3 regions of the Novosphingobium soli genome follow, and region 1 is predicted to be linked to each of the others. Evidence: riboswitches for the same ligand, from Rfam matches in the RefSeq annotation. Region 1 holds a riboswitch; each other region holds the start of a gene.

Region 1 (2,197 bases):
GCCGTAGGGCCAATAGCTCTTGCCGCCCAGCAGCACGACGCAAACGAAGCGCGCATGGGCGATCACCTTCTCGACGTAGAGGTCGACCGAGTAGGGGTGGCGAAGCTGCAGCAGGTTCGCCAGGCGCACGCTGGGGCCGCCCTCGGGCAGCTGCGCGGCGGCTGCGGCGAAGCAGGCGAGTTCGCTGTCCGCCACCGTGAGGATCACGATGTCGCCCGGCGGCTGGTCGAGGTCGATCGCCTCCTCGCCGTTGGAGACCGCGCCCGGGGTGGCGGAGAGGAGGTGCATCAGCCGCGCGGCACGCCGTCGAGGGCGGGCGCCAGGGCGGCCTCGATCGCGGCGCGGTCCAGGCCCTTCTGCCCGATCACCACCAGCTGCGTGCGGCGCGGCTCGGCCGGCTTCCAGGCGCGGTCGAAGAAGTGCTGGATGCGCGGCCCGACAGCCTGCACCACGAGGCGGCTGGGCTTGCCGGCCACCGCCACCATGCCCTTGACGCGCAGCACGTCGTGCGCGGCGATCTGCGCTGCGACCGCCGCCAGCAGCGCGTCCGGATCGACGACCTCGCCGCCCGCGACGATGAAGGTGTCGAAGTCGTCATGGTCGTGGTCGTCGTCGAGCCCGTCGATGTGGGAGGGGCGCGAATCGAGGTCGTCCTCGGCCGCCGCGGTGATGCCGAGCAGGGCCGCGATGTCCACCGCGCCATGGTCGGCCCGCACGATCTTCACGCCGGGACGCGTCTCGGCCGAAACCTGTGCCTCGACCCGGGCGAGCGTTTCGGCATCGACGAGGTCGGTCTTGTTGAGCACCACCATGTCCGCGCAGCCGAGCTGCTCCTCGAACAGCTCCTCCAGCGGGCTGTCGTGGTCGAGGCTGGGGTCGGCCGCGCGGGCGGCGGCGAGCGCCTCGGCATCGGTGGCGAAACGGCCGGCGGCCACGGCATCGGCGTCGATCAGCGCGACTACGCCGTCCACCGTGGCGCGGGTGCGGATGCCGGGCCACTGGAACGCCTTGACCAGCGGCTTGGGCAGCGCCAGGCCCGAGGTCTCGATGATGATGTGGTCCGGCGGGCTCGGCCGGTCGAGCAGCTTCTCCATGGTCGGCAGGAAGTCGTCCGCCACGGTGCAGCAGATGCAGCCGTTCGCCAGTTCGAGGATGTCCTCCTCGGGGCAGGCGGCGTCGTTGCAGCCTTTCACCAGTTCGCCGTCGACGCCGACGTCGCCGAACTCGTTGATGACCAGTGCCAGCCGGCGGCCGCGGGCATTCTGCAGCAGATGCCGGATGAGCGTGGTCTTGCCCGCGCCGAGGAAGCCGGTGATGACGGTGGTGGGTACTTTGCTCAAGGTCATGCTCTCCCGCGCCGGCGACTTCGGTGGGCGGGGCGTACCGGCGGCGCGGCGACGCGTCCGACGGCCCGGTGCGCCTGCGGACGGGCAGGCGCGAACACGCCCGCCACACGGCACCGATGCGGCCCTGCGCCGCGATACGAATGTCGCTCAGACGGACCATACCGTGCCGTGGCCATCCCCTGGACCAAGGCAAGAGCGACCGGACGCCGGCAGGTCTCCTGGCTCGCGGGTCAAGGCACGATGCACGCCTTCCCAGGCCTGCGGGCCCAGTGGCTGGCCTCCCGCTGCCGGGAGAACGTGTGCATCGCGCTCGCCGCTTACAGTTGCAGGGACAGCTGCGGAATCGAATGGTCGCCCATTCCCACCGCCTTCCCGTTTTAAGCCTCTTGCGAGGCACCGGCGCGATCTTCGGACGGCAAGCCGCCCGGCCCGCGTCATAGGGCCTTCGTTCCCCACCCGCAAGCGGCCAGCGCCCGTCGCCAGCGGGCCCGCCGCCGTGAGCCGAGAGCGCCATCGTGCCGGCGCATCGTGGCGCCAGCGATCCGAGGGCTCTTGCACCGCCGGCGCGGCGCGACTAAGCACCCGCGCAGCCGAACGTCCTGCAAGGGCGCTTCGGCCAGATCGCGCCGGTGTCCCGAAAGGGGCTTAATAGGGAACGCGGTGAGGGGGCTCGGCTCCCGAATCCGCGGCTGTCCCTGCAACTGTAAGTGGCGAGCGCGATGCATAAGCCGGCGACCGATGGACGCCGGCAGCCACTGGGCCGGACGCTGCGACATGCGAGGCCTGGGAAGGCCATGCATCGTGTGCTGACCCGCGAGCCAGGAGACCTGCCGGCGTCCGGTCGCTCTTGC
Region 2 (2,197 bases), on a different contig from region 1:
ACCCGATGGCGCCCAATTTCGGTGGTGAGCCGGACTTGCGCGTCTGGGACAATCCTGCTGTTCAGAAGCGACCGGTCGAAAAATGGCTTTAGACAGAAACCGCCATCAAATGGTTTCCTAGGCGGCGTGGACAAATTGAGACTTCCGGTTTCGCCCCATCCTCCCCCTTTGGGGGAGGGGAACCATGCGAAGCATGGTGGAGGGGCACGAGCGGTTTGCGTGACCTTGATCGGCAGGAGGTTCTGCTGCGGGCCAACGCGATGGCACGCACACCGAGGGTGCCCCTCCACCACCCTGCGGGTGGTCCCCCTCCCCGTTCCGGGGAGGATGGCTACGACGGCTTCCGCCCAATGGAGGACCTTCCAACCGGATAGGAGGTGAGGTAGTCTTGCACCATGTCCAGCGTTGTTTCAGCCAGTCGATCGCGAACGAGCAGCGCCAAGCGGAAAGCGAAGGTCGTTCAGCAAATTTCCCCTGTCGAACGGCAGGCCAGACCCGACAGCGTTGCTTTTGCGCAGCGCGAGGTCGCTAAGGATTTCGCTCTGAGGAAGTACCGCGAGGCAATGGCCTCCAAGCTCAAAGAATAGCGATGCCGCGACATCGCCCCGTTGCGGACGCCTCAAACCACGATATGTCACGTCAATGATCGAACCCGCACCCCGTCGCCGGGGTCGCTCTAGCGATACGTCTAACCTATTCCGTCACGCCGGCGGCACCGTCTTAGCACGTATGCGCGAACAATCGGAAAAGCAGTTGACCACCCCATTTCGGTCATTCCGTCGACACGGAATTTGTCCACGCGGCCTAGTCCCTGCCGGCCTATTGAAGCGTCGTTCGGCACTTGTCGCCAGCAGGATGTCGTTGTATCGCACGTGGCGTCGGGTGCCATGGTGCCTGACATAGATCGCGCCGGTGTCCCGGAAGGGACTTAATAGGGAACGCGGTGCGGACGGCGAGAGTCATCCCAATCCGAGGCTGTCCCTGCAACTGTAAGCGGTGAGCGAGATGCACATGTGCGGACGGGAAAAGTCCCGGTTCGCCAGCCACTGGGCCGGACGCTAAGTCCTGCGAGGCCTGGGAAGGCCGTGCATCAAGCGACGACCCGCGAGCCAGGAGACCTGCCGGCGCTAGGTCGCTCTTGCTTTGGTCCAGGGGATGGTCAGGGCACGGTAACTCTCCGTCTGAGCGACGAACCTGTGCGGTTGGGGCCGCAGGGGTCTGCGTTGGTGGGCGACATGCGCCCGTCTGCCGGCGCTGGCCCGCCGTTCGTTCGCCTGATGCCTGCCGGATGCGGCAGGTTGACGGCCGAGTGCCGGTCTGCCCCGCTGCCAAATGCTTGGGCGCGGGGGGAATGATAATGATGATGAAATTTGTGGCTCATGCTTCTGTGTTGGCTCTGGCAGCGACGGCAGCGCCTGTCTTGGCGCAATCCAATCCGACCCAGCCCACGACCGACGCGAAGGGCGACACCATCGTCGTCACCGCATCGCGTTCGGGTGATGCCGTGCCGATCAACCAGCTTGGTGCTTCGGTCACGGTGCTCGATGCGCAGGCACTGGAAACACGCCAGACCCGGATCGTGTCGGACATCCTGCGGGACGTACCGGGCGTTGCGGTCAGCCGGACCGGCGCGATCGGCGGCCTGACGCAGATTCGTATTCGTGGATCGGAGGGCAATCATGTCCTCGTCCTGATCGACGGGATCAAGGCCTCTGATCCGTATAATGGCGAATATGATTTCGGTACGCTGATCGCCGATGATGCCGCCAAGGTCGAAGTGCTGCGCGGCCAGCAATCCTCGCTCTATGGGTCGGACGCAATTGGCGGCGTGATCCAGTATATCACGCTGACCGGGGCAGAAGCCCCGGGCTTTTCCGCAAGGGCGGAAGGCGGGTCTTTCGGGACGTATACAGGAAGTGCCCGCGCTGCTGGCGTGACTGGCACGCTCGATTATGCCGTGTCCGGCTCTTACTACCACACCGATGGGACACCGACTGCGCGGTTCGGCACGCGCGACGTCGGATCGGACAGCGCCGGCCTTTCGGCCAAGCTGATTTGGTCGCCCACCGACAACTTCACGGTCACCGGCGTCGGCCGGTACAGCTACACAGATGCCGACACCAACAACAGCGAGGACGATCCGACCAGCCCGCTGTTCGGCTACACCGTCGACAGCCCCGGCGTGCACTTCAAGAAC
Region 3 (2,197 bases), on a different contig from region 1:
GAACAGCATCCCATAAGCGGGCGTGAGGCAGAAGCTCATCCAGCCCTTCGCTCCGACCACCGCCACGTCGATTGCGAAGGCCAATGCGAACAGCGTGGCGAAGCCGGCCAGCCGCCGGACGAAGTAGCCGAGCACGAAGAAGCTGGCGAGGCTCGTCTCGGGCAGGTGCAGGACGTGGGTGGCCGCTGTCGTCCGCGTCGCCAGCATGACCACGGCCAGCACCGCGAAGACGCAGGCCTGGAGGCGGACGGGATAGTCGGGGCGGACCATGGCTTCACTCCGGGCAAGGACGGCGGGCGACAGGCGGCGGGCGACACGATCAAGGCGGGCCGCGCGCAGCGATCCGGCGAGTCCGGACAGCATCGCGGCGATGCCCGGCCGATTGGCGATGGCGGGAGCAACGGCCGGGTTCTGGCCCGACTTGCGTCGACCCCACCGATCATGCCCTCTCGGGCATCCGTTGCATGAACGGCTTAAGCCACTTCCGCGCGGCGCGCAAGCATCGGGGCCTTGCGCAGCACGGCTCCGCACGATAGTTGCCGGCCCGCGACAGGTTCCCTCGCGGGATCAAAAGGGAACTCGGGTGAAAGACCCGGGCTGCCCCTGCAACTGTAAGCGGCGAGCCATCCGGCCATTTCGCCATTGGGGCTTCGGACCCTGAGAAGGCGGCCGGACCGGCAACGACCCGCGAGCCAGGAGACCTGCCTGCCGCAGTCGTTCTTCGACCGGACAGGGTGTGCCGGCCGGACGGGGGGACATCCTCGCGCAACGACAGCCATAGCTTCGCCGGCGCTGCGCCGCGCGGAAGGACCGCGGCTTCGCGCCTGTCCTTCTCCGCACGACGCCGGGCTACGGGGCATTGCCGCTTGCAGGAGGGACTACGAATGCCAAGACACCTGACCATCGCCACCGCGAGCCTCGCGCTCGCCGCCACTCCTGCCTTCGCGCAGGCCCCCGCACCTACCTCCAGTCCTGCAGGCGAGGAAGACGCGGGCGAGCGCATCGTCGTCACCTCGCTGCGCACGCCGGTCGCCTCCGAGCGGGTCTCCGCCACCGTGACCGTGCTCGACGAGCCCGCGCTCGTCGCGATCCAGCCGATCGCCGTCACCGATGCGCTGCTGCGCACGCCCGGTATAAGCCTGTCGCGCAACGGCGGCTACGGCACCACCACCTCGCTGCGCATCCGCGGCGCCGACGCCGGGCAGAGCGTCATGGTGATCGACGGCATGCGCCTGTCCGATCCCTCTTCCACCGCGGCCGGCTACGGCTTCTCCAACCTCCTGCTCGACGACATCGACCGCATCGAGATCCTGCGCGGGCCGCAGTCGATCCTGTGGGGCAGCGACGCCATCGGCGGCGTGGTCAACGTGCGCACCCGCCGCCCCGTCGCGCCGCTGGAGGGGAGCCTGGCGGTGGAGGCGGGAACCCACGACACCGTCTCCGCCCGCGCGGGGCTGGGCGGCAGCTCGCAGGCGCTCGACTGGCGGCTGTCCGGCTCGCGCTTCGTCACCGACGGCATCTCGGCGCGCTCCAACGGGCAGGAGGACGACGGCTACGCCCGCAGCGCCGCCAGCGGCACGGCGACGCTGCGCCTGGCGCCCGGCGTCAGCCTCGACCTGCGCGGCTACTGGTCCGATTCGCGTAACGACTTCGACGGCACCAGCGGAGACACGCGGGCCTATGGCACCACCGAGGAATGGACGGGCTATGCCGGGCTCAACTTCGCCCTGCTCGGTGGCCGCCTGACCAACCGCGTGGCCGTGCTGCAGAACGAGACCGACCGCGCCAACTTCGATCCGGCGCGCTCCATCCGGCAGGTCACCTTCGACGCCCACGGCCGCGTGCGCCGCTACGAGTACCAGGGCACGTACGCCATCTCGGGTGCGGTGGACGCGGTGTTCGGCCTGGAGCGCGAGGAACAGCGGATGACCACCGCCTCCCCCGCCAACAGCACGACGCCCTACGTCCTGACGCCGCAATCGGTCGACACCGACAGCGTCTACGGCCAGCTGCGCGCGACGCCCTTGCGCGGGCTGACCCTCGACGCCGGCGCACGCTACGACCACCAGTCGCGCTTCGGCGGCAACACCGTGGTGAGCGCGGGCGCCGTCTATACCCCGGACGGCGGCGCCAGCGTCCTGCGCGCCAGCTACGACGAGGGCTACAAGGCCCCCTCGCTCTACCAGATGTTCAGCGA

What was found. Region 1 has a riboswitch for cobalamin ahead of cobW (cobalamin biosynthesis protein CobW). Riboswitches for the same ligand answer to the same signal wherever they lie in the genome.
Region 2: another riboswitch for cobalamin. It lies ahead of ACFFJC_RS14725 (TonB-dependent receptor plug domain-containing protein); the one in region 1 lies ahead of cobW (cobalamin biosynthesis protein CobW).
Region 3: another riboswitch for cobalamin. It lies ahead of ACFFJC_RS18865 (TonB-dependent receptor plug domain-containing protein); the one in region 1 lies ahead of cobW (cobalamin biosynthesis protein CobW).

Annotation. Positions count from the first base shown of each region.
Region 1 covers NZ_JBHLWK010000019.1:23,442-25,638, reverse strand. The annotation lists gene cobN (cobaltochelatase subunit CobN) at 1-288, opposite strand, end outside; gene cobW (cobalamin biosynthesis protein CobW) at 288-1,340, opposite strand; cobalamin riboswitch at 1,538-1,762, opposite strand; cobalamin riboswitch at 1,957-2,195, shown strand.
Region 2 covers NZ_JBHLWK010000018.1:1,445-3,641, forward strand. The annotation lists gene ACFFJC_RS14720 (hypothetical protein) at 396-587, shown strand; cobalamin riboswitch at 894-1,140, shown strand; gene ACFFJC_RS14725 (TonB-dependent receptor plug domain-containing protein) at 1,358-2,197, shown strand, end outside.
Region 3 covers NZ_JBHLWK010000025.1:117,396-119,592, reverse strand. The annotation lists gene ACFFJC_RS18870 (hypothetical protein) at 1-363, opposite strand, end outside; cobalamin riboswitch at 535-723, shown strand; gene ACFFJC_RS18865 (TonB-dependent receptor plug domain-containing protein) at 885-2,197, shown strand, end outside.